2 regions of the Paenibacillus sp. J22R160 genome follow, and region 1 is predicted to be linked to the other one. Evidence: riboswitches for the same ligand, from Rfam matches in the RefSeq annotation. Region 1 holds a riboswitch; the other holds the start of a gene.
What was found. A riboswitch is a leader RNA that binds a small molecule or an ion and turns the genes downstream of it on or off. The one in region 1 is predicted to bind FMN.

Region 1 (7,595 bases):
AAGGCATCTAAATGTACCAAGGGGTTAAGCGATAAGCGTTTGCTGTCCCGAGCTGTCCGATCACCGAACAGCCAAGCAACTCCTGCATGTGCAGCATCATGGAGCGTCATAGCAATCAGGAAGGCAAGCAGCCTGGGAAGCAGTGATTCCAGATGATAATAAGAAAGCATTAGGAAGTGAACTGTTTCGTCAAGTTGGCCATCTCAATTGCCGTTACTGCCGCTTCCCAGCCTTTGTTGCCGGCTTTCGTACCTGCACGCTCAACTGCTTGCTCGATTGAATCTGTTGTTAAAACGCCAAAGATCGTAGGAACGCCTGTTTTGAGGTTAATTGCGGATACACCTTTCGCAACTTCGCTGCAGACATAATCAAAGTGAGGCGTTGATCCACGAATGACAGCACCTAGGGTAATAACAGCATCGTATTTCCCGCTCTCTGCCATTTTTTGAGCAATGAGCGGAAGTTCGAACGCTCCCGGTACCCAAGCGATATCAACTTCACTTTCCTGCACGCCATGACGTTTCAAAGCATCTTGTGCGCCGCCAAGCAATTTGGATGTAATAAATTCATTGAAACGACCTACAACGATACCATATTTCAAATTCTGCGATATTAAATGTCCTTCATAAATTGTAGCCATGATTACATTCTCCTTTTCTATATAAAAACCGTTATTCGTAATGTGTAGGGTCAGATCCCGCTGCCGGAATCATGGAAACTCAGCAAATGGCCAAGCTTTTGTTTTTTCGTCCGCAGGTAATTCACATTGTCCTCTTTGCTTGCCATTTGAATCGGAACGCGTTCAACGACTTCAAGGCCGTAGCCTTCCAGCCCCTTAATTTTGCGTGGGTTATTCGTTAACAGACGCAATTGCGTAATGCCGAGATCTTTTAAAATTTGTGCGCCAATTCCATAATCACGAAGATCTGGAGCGAAGCCAAGCTTAATATTCGCTTCTACGGTGTCTAATCCCTGCTCTTGCAAGGCATAAGCTTTTAATTTGTTGATTAGACCGATGCCGCGACCTTCCTGTCGCATATATAATAATACACCATTGCCCTCTTCATCAATCTGTTTTAATGCAGCATCGAGTTGAGGACCGCAATCACAGCGGTGAGAATGGAAAACATCTCCAGTTAAACATTCGGAGTGCACACGTACCAACGTTGGTTTGGATGGGTCAATTGTCCCTTTGACAAGAGCAACATGCTCTTTGTTATCCAGTTGGTTCGTATAGGCGATCGCTTTAAAGGTACCGAAATCCGTAGGAAGCTTAATTTCGACCTCACGCTCAACCAATTTCTCCTGTTGATTGCGGTAGTGGATCAAATCTTGAATCGTAATGATGTGCAAATCATGTTTCTTGGCAATTTCCATAAGATCCGGAACCCGAGCCATCGTCCCGTCTTCCTTGATGACTTCACAAATGACCGCTGCCGGATAGGACCCGCATAGAACAGCCAGATCAACTGCTGCTTCTGTATGTCCGGCTCTGCGGAGTACGCCGCCTTTTTTGGCGATTAGCGGGAAAATATGACCTGGTCTGCGGAAATCCTGCGGTCTTGTATCTGGATTGATCAAGCCCATAACCGTTCTTGAACGCTCATGTGCAGAAATCCCCGTGCTTGTATCTACATGGTCTACAGAAACCGTAAAGGCGGTGCCATGATAATCCGTATTTCTTGCAACCATCGGCGGCAAGTCAAGCTCTTGAGCCCGCTCTTCTGTAATCGGCGTGCAGACAAGCCCGCGGCCTTCTTTGATCATGAAGTTAATCACTTCCGGCGTCGTTTTATCCGCCAGTGCGATAAAATCCCCTTCGTTCTCGCGATCTTCATCATCCACAGCGATAATTATTTTCCCTAAACTGAGATCCTTCAGTGCCTCTTCGATTGTACTGAATTTAATTTCTGTCATATTCACCTCTCCTAACCAAACTATCTTTGTAAGCTAGCCGCCATTACATAAAGCCATGATCCGCCAGAAAGCTCGCGGTAAGTGTGCTTTGCTTTTTACCGCCACCTTCTGAGGCATCAGCAGGACCGAACTTTAGCAGTCGTTCCATATATTTGCCCAGAACATCGCATTCCATGTTAATCGTATCTCCTGCTTTTTTATCATGCAGAACGGTTTGAGCCAGTGTATGCGGAATGATCGAAACGGCTAGGTCACGCTCTGTGACATCGACAACCGTTAGGGAGATCCCGTCAATGGTGATCGAACCGCCAGCTATGATATATCGGAAAATGTGTTTATCCTCTGGTTCGAACCGATAAACAACCGCATTTTCTTCTGGAATACGCGAAATGATCGTTGCTGTTGAATCCACATGTCCTTGCACAATGTGACCGCCGAAGCGGCCGTTCGCCGCCATCGCTCGCTCCAAATTCACGCGCGTGCCGGCTTGCAGCTTGCGCAAATTCGTCTTCCGGTACGTTTCCGGCATCACGTCTACGGAGAAAGATTCCTTATCAAACGAAATGACTGTCAGACAAACGCCATTCACCGAAATGCTGTCCCCCAGATGGACGTCCTCCAGGATTTTACTCGCACCAATCGTTAATACCATAGCTTGACCTACGCTATGAATGCGGCGCATGTGGCCGATTTCTTCAATAATGCCGGTAAACATGACAGCCCTCCACTCGTTAGCTCTGATAAATCGGATACCCGGTTAGGCATACATCCGGTCCGAACTGCTCGACCTTTAACCGGTCGAGCGTAATTGCATCATCCATCTTCGCGAAGCCTTCGAAGGTGATGTTCATGGGTGCTGCCTGCCCGCCGCCGATAATTTTCGGCGCAAACATCAGCACCAGCTTATCCAGCAGGCGCCGCTCCAGCATGGCGCCGCTAAGCTTGCCTCCACCCTCGAGGAGGATGGAGCCGATCTCGCGCTCGCCGAGCTGCCGCATGGCGAGCGTCAGGTCCACCTGCGGGCCGTCCCCGCAGGTGAGGACCGTGATGCCGCGCGCTTCCAGCGCGGCACGCCGCTCTGCGGGCGCCTGTGCGGTGGCGAGCAGGATCGTCGGCTGACGCTCCTGCTCGGTGAGCACCTGGGCGCCCAGCGGGACTCGCAAGCGCGAGTCCGCGACGATCCGTACCGGCTGCACAGCCGGTACGTCGCCGCGCGCGCTTAAGCGCGGGTCGTCGGCGATGACGGTATCGACGCCAACCATGATACCCTGATGCCGATGGCGCAGGGTATGCACGAATGCGCGCGATGCAGGCGACGTGATCCATTTGCTGTCGCCTGTTTTGGAGGCAATGCGGCCGTCGAGCGTGCTAGCCGTTTTCAGTGTCACGAAGGGCATACGCGTGACAATGTATTTATTGAAAGCCTCATTCATGGCTGAGGCTTCCTCTCCCAGTAGCCCAAAAGACACGTCTATGCCATGGGCACGCAGTTTGGCGATCCCCGTGCCCGCAACCTGCGGGTTCGGGTCGGTGCGCGCGACGACAACACGAGTAACACCGGCTTCAATGAGACGGTCGCTGCAGGGCGGCGTCTTACCGTAGTGGCTGCAAGGCTCGAGTGTGACATACGCCGTACTGCCCCTTGCTTCCTCGCCTGCCATCTGCAAGGCAAGAACCTCAGCATGGCCATGTCCGCGCTTTAGATGCGCCCCCATTCCCACGATACGTCCCTCTTTCACCAGCACGCATCCGACAACGGGATTAATCCCTGTTTGGCCAAGAGCACTCTCGGCCATTTGCAGAGCCAGCCTCATGTAAGCTTCATCATTCAAGACATGCATGTGTGTTCACTGCCTTTCCAAGCTAATTTGAAATAGAATGCAAAAAGACCCCTCCGTATATCGGATAGGGGCCAGAGATTGTTTAGGTAACACGAAGAAGCTTCATCCATTCACACTTGCTGCATTTTTGATCAAATCAAACAAGCACGACGTATCCATGCGAAAGCATAGACCTGCCGAATTTTTGTTCTCGTGAAAAAATGTACAAGCATGCATAGCGAATCTAATGTTCGCGTATTCCTTCTCCCATCCAGACTATACTGTCGGTCCCGGATTCTCACCGGGTCAGCCGTAGCGAAGCTGTATATCAGGTACCGCTAGCTTCAAAACGGGTCACGGACTAATCGTTAGCAGATAAATGATCCTGCCGTCGAATCACCGCCGGTGTGGAATTTCACCACGCCCCGAAGGTTTGCACACATATGAAAAGTAACTTATGAAAAATTTATCACTCAGTCATCGAAAAAGCAAGGCCTTTTTTGCCTCGCCCAACAAAAAACGACTCTTTTTGCACCTGTTCAACCCGATTTTGCCCTATAAGTAAACACCCCCCAAACCCTTTACAAGGCGGGAGGTGTTCAGTTCTTATAACCAAATTATAGCCCTACAGCTTTACCATCCAAGTTCCAAGATGGGTTAATTGGGATGCCCAGATGTTTAAGGGCCGTTATCATGACATCTGTTTGATTCGGTGCAGGCGAGATTAAGCCTGGAGTCGCTGCATTTCCGCTAACAATCACAAAAATCGTGCGCTCTTGAAGGCTATTGCCGCCATGGCTCGTTCCCAGACCGCCGTGATCCGTCGTCAAAATGATTATCCAGTCTTCTTGCGCGTACGTACTGCGGTTATGAATCGAATTAACAATCGCACCAATTCTTGCATCCGTCTGCTCGATAGCCGTCATGTACGGTGGTATCGTAGGTGAGAATCCATATGTATGCCCAGCATGGTCAACATCATCGAAGTGAATGAATGTTAAATCCGGACTGCCGTTTTGCATCAAACTAACGGTGTTGTCTCTCACTAAATCATCTGAGGTTACACTGAGTTCCGAGTCGATTCCAGCTATTATGTTGTCGTTAATTGGTGCCCAAGCAACAATGGAATTTGTAGATAGATTAGAGGCATATTGTTCGGCGCGCACCATCAGGGATGGATATTGCGTGAAGTTGCTTCCTGTGAAAGTATTGCTTGTTACGCCGTGTTTGTTCAGCCAAACACCCGTTTGAACCGTAGACCAGCCTGTCCCACTCCATGTATAGTTAGAATTGGCCATTGCGTTGAAACTGTAAGCGCCACTTGCGGTAAGTGCATCTATATTTGGTGTATTAGCTGCTTGCAGAGCGTCCGGACGGGTGCCGTCAATGCCAATTACAAGCACTTTTTTGCTACTGGAGCCTATTGCTGCCGATTGATACATATCTCTGATTTCATTTGCGCTAAGCGCCCTTTTGAAAATTTGAAGATGATCGAGATTTGCATTTAATTTACTTGGATAATTAAGCGTGCCATCTTGCGCAACAACAGTGGGGTAAGTCGTATTAATCGTAGTATTTTTTTGTGAGATATCAACAGAGGTTACTTCGACGCCATCCTTATAGAGTCGGGCCGAACCGTTCCGTTGATGAGATACGGTAATGAAGTGCCAACTGTTATCAGCCACTCCGGGTATGTAAGCGTCACTGCGAGTTTTGCCTTGAGGTGTGAAGTTCCATTTGATTCGCCCATCGGAGAGGAGGGAAACCATCCAACCCGTATTGGCACCGGTATTCCAATTTTTGTTACTAATAATCGATGGATCTCCTGTTACCCCGGAAGAGCGTATCCAGAAGGAAACGGTGAAATCGGCAGTTCCAAATGTCGTGGCGGGGGTACTGCCCAGATTTAAGTATTGCAAAGTTCCATTAAAGCCAATCCCTTGATTCATACGTCCGGCTGCAAAACTAGGAGAACCTTGCAAAGTGACTGGCACATTGTTCGGGGAAGTGTCTAATAGATTTCCATCAAGCTTGAGTTGAAGAGACGGATCGGTGGGCACAGAAGCACTTGCTGCAGGTACAAACGTAAGCACGCTTGTTAGCAGTGTAGCACTGAACAAAACCGACCTGATTTTACCTTTAAAAACACTTGCAAACATCATTAATTCACTCCATTGATCATAAATTCCAACAAAAACATAGGGTATAATGTATAAAGTGTTATGTGTTTAGTTTTTATTTGTTGGTAATTTCAGGTTAACATAGATAATCTCAGTTGTGTGTTAAGTTATTATGGAGCTTTGACAAGCAAAAAAAGAACCTGCTGATGGTTATCAGCAGGTTCTTCTCTATGCTTAGCTGTTTGAATTAAACTTCTACAACTTCTACTTTTTCCATCAAATCTCTGCCTTTGAAAGCATCGACTAATTCCATACCTTTGGATACTTTACCGAATACAGTATGTTGTCCATCAAGGTGAGGCTGCGGTTGGTAAGCGATGTAGAATTGGCTTCCACCTGTGTTTCTGCCTGCATGAGCCATAGCCAAGGAGCCGCGCTCATGTTTGTTAGGGTTGATTTCACAGTCAATTTGGTAGCCTGGGCCGCCAGTTCCTGTGCCGGATGGACAACCGCCTTGTGCGACGAATCCTGGAATTACACGATGAAAAACAAGTCCGTTGTAGAAACCGGAGTTTGCTAATTTTTCAAAGTTGGCAACGGTATTTGGCGCGTCTTTTTCGAAAAGATCGATAAGAACTTCGCCACCGCCTGCTAGTTTAATTTTTGCTTGTTTGGCCATTGTGGTCCACTCCTTTAGACAATAATATCTTATTCTACTATGAAACCATGCATTTCACAAACCTAGCTACATCTCGAGTATAATTCGGCCTTGGCCATGGCCGGTTTGACTGAAGATATGTGCATCCCGGACAGCATGAAGAGGGAAGGAATGGCCGATGACAGCTTTCCAATGCCCCTCCTCCATCCTCTGTGCGATTTCCACCATCGTCTCGGATGGCAGCAAGGCATTGGAAAATTCGGCTCGAATTCCAAGCTCCTGTGCCTTCTCCTGCGAGGGCTGCCCTGCAATAGAGAGGAGCAAGCCGCCTTTTTTTATTACAGCATATGAACGTTCTAGCGTTGTACCGCCAACGGTATCTAAGACGAGATCTACCTCACTGACGATATCTTCAAACTTACTCGAAGTATAATCAATGACCTCAGCAGCCCCAAAGGATTTAACCAGCTCAACATTGGCAGCGCTGCAGGTACCTATCACCTGGGCACCTGCCCAGACCGCCATCTGAACTGCAAATGAGCCTACTCCCCCTCCAGCCCCATGTATAAGCACTCGCTGTGCTCTCTGCAAGTTCCCGTGGTTAAACAATGCTTGCCAGGCTGCTGTCGCACCACCAGAAATCGTTGCCGCCTCTGCGAAGCTTACGCCAGACGGTTTGAGCGCTATACGCAGGACGTCTGTTGTGAGGTATTCGGCATACGCACCGTTGGAGCTGCGTCCAAACACGGCTTGCCCCTTCTGAAACTTCGTGACCCTTGCACCCACCACTTCAATCACCCCGGCAAAAGTCGATCCAGGCATATAAGGAAACTTCGTGGGGCGTATAGCTTTGAACAAACCTTGACGCCCCTTCCAATCAACTGGTAATACCCCAACCGCATGTACATGAACAAGCACTTCATCCTCCTTTGGCGAAGGACGATCCATCGTCTCTACCTGCAATACTTCAGGCCCTCCGTGCTGGTACACCGTTACCCCTGTCATCTTCAAGTTTTCCATCTATCGATCCCCTCTCTTCCGCTGAATTTGCTATCGCCCTCCCCTCATTGTAGAATGTAT
Region 2 (7,595 bases), on a different contig from region 1:
TTCCATAATAATACAATATATATTATATTATCCCAGATTAATATAGTTAGGAAGTTATTGTTAATAAATACCTAAATCCGTGAAAGTGAATATATGAAAACAATAGAATATGAACAGACTTGCCTTGAAAGAGGCACAATCTGTAGTTTGGCTTAGCTGCTGCGGTACAATTATAGTCACTGCTGGAAGCCATGATCAGGAGCGCCCACGGAGTCAAACCAACGGTATCGCTTACATGCGCCTAAAGGATGCTTAAGTATAAAGTTGGTTCATTACCAGGGAGTCTCGCATTTCATATTCCGTGTTATTCTTTCGAAAAATTGATTATTGAGATAAGTTATCCATCGTCTGGGAGCCACTCCTTGACGGTTTTAATGCTTAGAGCACGCACGTTCCAGACGGCAATAGCGGAATAACAAGCCGTTTTGGGACTGGCAGATGATCGCTAATGACGCTTAAAGGACATTTGCTTAGAGTAAGAAAAATCCGCTACCCATGCACCTAACATTCTTAGCGTATATAAAAAAAGGGCACTTTCCCGACAGCCTGAGATTTTCCCGCTATTCAAATCGTATAGCTCCCTGCAATTCCAATCAACCGTCTAACGCCATCGCGCAAATGCTCTTCATTCACGAAGGAATAGCTCAAACGGATCCAAGAGCGCATCTCTTTGAGCGGATCGCAGATCACTCCAGGAATGAAGGAGACAGATTGCCGAAGGCACTCCTCCAGCAGCTGGTCGACTGGGATGTGGTCCGGGAGCTGGAGCCACAGATTGAAGCCTCCTTGGGGGCTAACCCAGCGCCATCCAGTGGAGGCTAGCTCCTGTTCTACAATTTCTTTGCGAATCAGCAGGGCGATGCGCAGTTTCTCTAGATGCTGCTGCATCCGAGGTGATTCGAAGTAATGCAGGAACATTTTCTGATTGACGAGCGGTGTGCCGTTGTCAGCTAATGATTTGGCGGTGATGAGCGATTTGATGACGTGCTGGCCACCCATAACGGCACAAATACGAAGTCCGGGCGCGATATATTTGCTAAAGCTGCGGAGATACACGACCCATCCTTCCGTATCATAAGTCAGCATGGGCGGAGGAGGAGGCTGGTCTAAGTACATCTCATGAATGGCGTCATCTTCAATCAGCAAGCAGCGGTAGCGTTCAGCCAGTTCAACGAGCTGCTTGCGCTGTGCGGCTGGAACCGTGTAGCCCGTCGGATTATGAAAGGTAGGATTCATATAAAAAAGTCGCGGTTTATGCTTCTCCATAAGCCTCTCAAGATTCGCCAGATCATAGCCGTCCGGGGTGATTTCGACAGGAATGAACCGCGCCCCCTGCTGGCGGAAAATATCAAGTGCAGCGCTGTACGTCGGCCGCTCAACCAGGACCGGATCCATAGGCCGGATGTAGATCCGCGAGATGAGGTCAATGGCCTGCTGACCCCCAGTGGTAATCAACAGATCGCTGACAGTGAGCTGGAGGTTATGATGCCGAACCATGTAACGGCAGAGATACTCGCGAAGCTCCTCATCCCCCTGGGCGCTGGAGTAGGTGCCCATGAGTTTGGGGTAGATGTCGAAAACCTTCTTCACATGTTCGGACAAAAAGAGATTCGGCAGCAAGTTGGGATCAATCAATGCTTGCGAGAATTGGTACGTGACAGGTATTTGCTGAATTTCTGACAAGGAGTTTTTTAGAGCGCTGTACGTTGTGAGCGAACGATTGCTTTCCGCGTGCACCGTAGAGACTTGCTTCTCCGTCTTGCTGGGACTTACGTAGTAACCGGATTTCTCTTTGACGTAAGCTCTCTCATTTTGTTTCAGCAGCTGATAGGCGCGAAAAACGGTTAGCCTGTGCACCTTCAGCTCTTGGGCAAGCAGCCGGATGGAGGGGAGCTTGTCATGAGCTTGCCACTCGCCGCGATCCATGCGGGTTACAATATATTCGTAAGCCTGTCTGAAAAGCAGGTTAGCTTCTTTTCCAGATGATCCCGGAGCTTTCATCCCATATCCCCCCTCTGTTTACTCTATCATAAAGCATACCTTGGAAAACTGTTCTAGTATCATACATCTGTTCTGTTACTTACCTAGTATGATACATACCAAGAGGGGGAACAGTCATGATTATTTTTAATTATTTGCTTGTATGTCTAATTTTCGGCACGACATTTTTGGCGATCAAGGTAGGGGTAGATGCCTCAGCACCGCCATTTTTCTCAGCAGGCTTGAGGTTTTTCATTGCAGGCTTGCTTGTGTTCTGTTGGTTATTATGGCGCAAAAAAGCTACCGTAGCTCTTTTATTTCGCAAAGAGATGCTGCTTACGGGCATCGGTCTCACATTTGTCACATTCTCAACCTTGTATTGGGCGGAGCAATATGTGTCTTCCGGGATTGCGGCTGTATTATCGGCTACTGGACCCATTATGATTCTCATATTGCAAACGTTCGTGTTGCGACTGAAGGCGACAATGCTTTCGGTATTTGGCTGCATACTCGGCTTTGCAGGGATTATCATCCTATTGCTGCCACAACTTGCCGTATCCGCGAACCTCGTTTGGGTGATCGGGAGCGTGGCGATTCTGGTCGGAGAACTGTTCTATTGTATGGGAGCCCTATACTCCAAGAAGGTCATTCAGCAATTCCCGGAGGCATCGCCGATTGCGCTGAACGCGGCACAGATGATCTGCGGAGGGTTGCTGCTCCTGATTCTTTCATTGTTTACCGAGCATGTGGAAGTTCAAAGTCTATTCTCTCCAAAGGCGGCAGGCTCGCTGCTCTATTTAATCGTGATTGGCTCCATGGTGGGACACAGTCTGTTCTATTGGTTAGTGGCGAAAACGAATCCGGTTTTTCCAGCTACATGGCTGTACATTTCTCCGCTGATTGCCCTGGCCGTGGGGGTCCTATTTTATGGGGAAACCATCACTTGGGTTACGGCTGTGGGCGTGATAATCGTCATCGCTGGTACGATTTGTGCGAATCTGGACAGCCTGAAACAGCTGATGCTAAGACGAAAAACGGCGTAAATAAACAGATTTGTAAGTTAATTGGTATCTGTTTCATATGAATCAACAATTATAGAAATAATAACCGCAGGAGCACCTATTTGAACGCAGGCAGCGCAAGTTTGATGGAATGGAGCTAAGTGATGGGTCACATAACAGAGTTGATTGGTTCATATCTGCCTGTAATCATTGCCTTGTTATGCTTAATTGCAGCTTGGTTTTTCGGGGATTGGAGAAATTGGAAGACCTACTATCCAACTATTCTTTTTGCCATCTGCGTGGATTTTCTCGTTAGCCTTCTAAGTTATAATTATTCGCTTTGGGTTTTTCATAAAACCGCTGTAACGCCTAATCATACAATCGCGGATTTTCTAATTGCGTTTACTAATCTTCCCTGCATTGTGATGGTGTACCTCCACAAATATCCTTTTAAGTCGCGACCGCTGAAACAAGTCGTTTATATCGCCATTTGGTCGGCTATTTTTGCCTGCATTGAAGGACTATTCCTACTAATAAATTTGCTTGAATATGATAATAACTGGAATTTTGGGTGGTCTATTGCCGTCTGGGTTTTCATGTTCATTGGACTGCGCCTGCATTTTACGAGACCGTTATGGTCGTGGTTGCTATGTTTTACGGGAGTGGTTTTCTTGATTCTGTATTTCCATATTCCGATTTCTAAAATGAAGTAGATGAATCAATAGTAAGTTTGTGGTCAGCAGCAACAAGAAAAAGAAGGAGAATTAATCATTAATTCTCCTTCTCCTACATGTAAAACTAGCCACTAATGTCCAGATTCCCACCCAAATTGGGTTGAACACTTTGTTGCATCATTTGAACCATTTGCTGAGCTTGTTGTGTTGATTGGTCTTTAGCCATGTCAAGAACACGTATTTGCACAGCTTGAGCTAAGTTGTTCTGGGCTATGGGCATTGAAAGCGCAGAGATGTCCATGAGTCTCCTCCTCTATGAATGATTATGAATGATAAGCTAACATTTTATTTATCGGAAAATGAGTAGGAATTTCTTAGCTTAAGCGGGAATGAAAAATCCTTGCTTTTTTCATTTTATGGTGCTAATATTCATGAATAATATTACTTATGTTTTGTAAGTGAACTGTTGGTAGGACACTTGTGAAACATAAAGTTTCATAATTGAATCTTCGGGGCAGGGTGCAATTCCCTACCGGCGGTGAGGATACGTGCGTATGTATCTCAAGCCCGCGACTCCCGGCCTGTTAAGCAGGCTGGGACTGACTTGGTGAGAATCCAAGGCCGACGGTTATAGTCCGGATGGGAGAAGATGAATAACAGCTTGTTCAAAACTTAGGTTTTGGCAGGTCTGTTTGTCAATGCCCCCGCTGCGTATAAGAGCGGGGGCATTGTCTCTTTCAGGAGGTTCAATTCAAAACATCATATAGGGATCTTTGAGCTAGGCTCAAAGTCTCTCAATTGTGGGAGGTTTTTGAATTGGAAAATGTATTTAAGCTAGGAACAAAGGGCGCGAATGTGATCTCAACGCGCTCAGGCGGCATCAGCGGGGTTTGGTATGTGGCACTTGGAGCTACGCTCTGGGGGCTCGACCCACTCTTCAGGATCTTACTGTTAAAAAGCTTTACTTCAGCGCAAATCGTGTTTATTGAGCATTTGCTTCTTGCCTGCTATGCGCTGCCGGTACTGGTGAAGTACCGTAAAACCTTGATCGGCAAGCTATCGCTAGGAGTCATCGGCGCTTTGCTGTTCATCTCATGGGGCGGTTCGGCGATTGCGACCATCTTATTTACAGCTGCATTCTCGCACGGCAATGCGAACGCGATACTGCTATTACAGAAATTACAGCCCTTGTTCGCTATCATTCTGGCTCGCGTGATGCTCAAAGAGACGCTGCCTTCTAAATTTTTTACCTATATTGCAGTGGCGCTGCTTGGTACGTATTTGCTGACATTCGGCTTTTCGTCGCCAGAGATGGGTCTCAAAGATTTGGGGACGATAAGCTGCTTATTCTCGATCCTTGCAGCTGGATTATGGGGCGGATCGACCGTCATGGGCAAGTTCTTATTACAGAAAAAGCTGGATTTCCCCATCGTTACTTCGCTCAGATTCCTGCTCGCTATTCCATTGCTGACGGTTGTCCTTATTGCAAGCGGCGATGCTTGGCACGTAACCGGAACGAGCGGTGGTCTGACACTAATAGCTGTGAACCTGCTGTTCCAGGCGTTTTTCCCGGGCCTGCTCTCCATGCTCCTCTATTATAAGGGGCTGACCTCGACCAAGGCATTCTTTGCAACTTTGGCTGAGTTGGCCTTCCCGGCGGTTGGCGTCTGTGTGAACTGGCTTGTATTTGGGCAAAAGCTAACCGTAGGCCAGCTCGCTGGCTTCATCGTGATTTGGCTGACACTCTGGGTAATGAGCCGCAATCAGAGCAAAGCAGCGGCTTAAAGTGCTGTTATTAAGCTTCAGACCCCTTTGCTGAACCTTTCACGTGGGAGGAACTTGCCATGTTAAGCTTGATTGGATTCCTAACGGGAAATTCTCCCGTTATTTCAATCAATTCTCGTCTGAAAATCCAATTAACTGGAAAAATAACCGTTATTTTTCTCCGACAGCTCCGCTTTCTAGCATAATCGCCACCATTAACAGGAGAAATTCCAGTTATTCTTGTTTTAGCTGGCGTTACTTCACGAAATAGCGGTAGTATTTCCCGTTAATCTGAAGAGGCTGTCTCAAAAACTCAATAAAGAGGCTCTCCCTCTGTCACATGATGACCTTGGGAGAGCCTCTTTATTTGCTTGCCAGCCTCTCGACGCCGGTATCACCACCAGCTTCTCGCAGCAGCAGCCCCCAAGCAGCCTCAGGAAACCTTCGGCACCTTGGGCTTACCATCCTTTTGCGCCGCTCCCCCAGGCTCCAGATAAAAGGAAACCCCGTTCCGCTCGTTCGCGGCACGCACGGTCATGCCGTGATGGTCCATGATCTGCTTCACGATGGCAAGACCGAGCCCGAACTGGCCGTCCCCGCCAGAGCGGAAGGGCTCAAAGAGGCTGTCCGCGATCGTTTGATCGAGCGGCGGACCATCGTTACTGATCTGCAGCTGCGAGAAATGGGCTGCAGCTTGCTTGGCCTCGCCACTTGCTGGCGATGTGAGGATAATCCGGATGCCGCTTTTGGCATAGCGGAGTTGATTATCGAGCATATTCTCCAAGGCAATCTTCCATTGGTCGGGGTCGCCATGCAAGGTGGCAGGGGGGAGCTCCATCTCCCACTCGATTTCGGGCCGGCGATAGCGCAGCCTTTCAACCACATCTTCGATGACCTCATGGAGCTTAAAGGAGCGGAAAGGCTTCTCGCGAGCAGTGACATAATTCAGCTTATTGAGCAGCAGCAGGTCGCGAATACGCTTCTCCAGGCGCTCGCCTTCTTTCAGAATGACGCCTAAGCTTTCGTTCAAGGTCCCTTTCGGGAAAACCCCGTCGAGGATGGACTGCGCATAGCTGCGGATAACCATGACAGGGGTTTTTAGCTCGTGAGAAGTGTGCTGCAGGAAAAATTGCTGCGCGCGGTCCTGGCGCACGAGACGCTGCCGCATCGCTTCGATGGCTTTGGCAAGACGTCCCACTTCATCCTTGCGCCCGGTTTCAATCGGATCATGCCAATCACGCTCAGCCATGCGTCCAACGTGACGTTCCATCTGCACGAGTGGACGTGTGAAGTAGCGGGCGATGATGAGACAGGGCAGCCATGAAATCACGATGAGGCCAACCATCATCAACATAAGTCTGCCGAACATGGTCATGACTAGGTCATTGCGGTAATTGCCCCAGGCATATGAGACGATAAAGCCGGGCTGGCCCTGGACGACCTCTTTTCGAATCACATAAAAGATACTTTTCTTATCAATGCTGGTTGTGTACTTGGCAACGGGCAGCTTTTGGGCATAAGCATCCTGCTCCATGGCTTGTATGAAGGGCTCCCCGCTTGTGAAAGCATTGTTAAGTGTCTGTGCCTCTTGGGTTCCGATAATCGTAAAATGCCGGATGGCTGGCGCGCTCAGATTTGCTGTAAAGGGAGACATCACCTTCGTTGCAATTGAGGCTTCCAGAGGGATGCCAGGGATTGTGCCGCTAGTCTGCAGCGTTGCCGTTGCCGGTAAGGCTTCAATTTTAGAGACACTGAGTGGTAGCGTATCGGCAGGGGTTAATGTTTTTATATCCGTCATGATATCTGTTTTTACCCCGGTTATCCCTTTTGTAGCCAGTGTTAGGGTAGGCGATGTCAACGTCGTTGCTTCCATCCGAAGCCCACTTTGCGTATCTAGTAGAATATCGTACAGCTGCTCTGTAAAAAATCCCTTCAACGTCCAAGGCAGCAGAACGGCAAGCAGCGTGAAAATGAGCAGCGTTAAAGCCGCGAATGCCCCCCATAGCTTCATAGCAAGCGGCCATTGTCCTAATCGAAGCGTCATGCTTTCACCATCCTATATCCGTATCCGTATACGGTTTCTAATCGCAGCTCTGGCAGCTTGCGGCGAAGCCTGCGTACCAAATCATCCACGACCCGGTCAGTTCCGAAGTAGTCGATCCCCCAAACAGCTCGG

Region 2: linked by a shared signal. The riboswitch ahead of AC58UW_RS16635 (DMT family transporter) and the one ahead of ribD (bifunctional diaminohydroxyphosphoribosylaminopyrimidine deaminase/5-amino-6-(5-phosphoribosylamino)uracil reductase RibD) in region 1 are both predicted to bind FMN.

The regions. Positions count from the first base shown of each region.
Region 1 is NZ_JCAUAU010000004.1:458,347-465,941, forward strand. It holds gene AC58UW_RS12875 (site-2 protease family protein) at 1-170, opposite strand, end outside; gene ribH (6,7-dimethyl-8-ribityllumazine synthase) at 170-640, opposite strand; gene AC58UW_RS12885 (bifunctional 3,4-dihydroxy-2-butanone-4-phosphate synthase/GTP cyclohydrolase II) at 691-1,917, opposite strand; gene ribE (riboflavin synthase) at 1,961-2,632, opposite strand; gene ribD (bifunctional diaminohydroxyphosphoribosylaminopyrimidine deaminase/5-amino-6-(5-phosphoribosylamino)uracil reductase RibD) at 2,649-3,758, opposite strand; FMN riboswitch at 3,993-4,174, opposite strand; gene AC58UW_RS12900 (LamG-like jellyroll fold domain-containing protein) at 4,355-5,896, opposite strand; gene AC58UW_RS12905 (peptidylprolyl isomerase) at 6,105-6,536, opposite strand; gene AC58UW_RS12910 (NADP-dependent oxidoreductase) at 6,603-7,535, opposite strand.
Region 2 is NZ_JCAUAU010000006.1:296,788-304,382, reverse strand. It holds gene AC58UW_RS16655 (aminotransferase-like domain-containing protein) at 565-2,001, opposite strand; gene AC58UW_RS16650 (DMT family transporter) at 2,118-3,023, shown strand; gene AC58UW_RS16645 (CBO0543 family protein) at 3,146-3,694, shown strand; gene AC58UW_RS16640 (YjfB family protein) at 3,780-3,956, opposite strand; FMN riboswitch at 4,157-4,310, shown strand; gene AC58UW_RS16635 (DMT family transporter) at 4,511-5,440, shown strand; gene AC58UW_RS16630 (HAMP domain-containing sensor histidine kinase) at 5,853-7,463, opposite strand; gene AC58UW_RS16625 (response regulator transcription factor) at 7,460-7,595, opposite strand, start outside.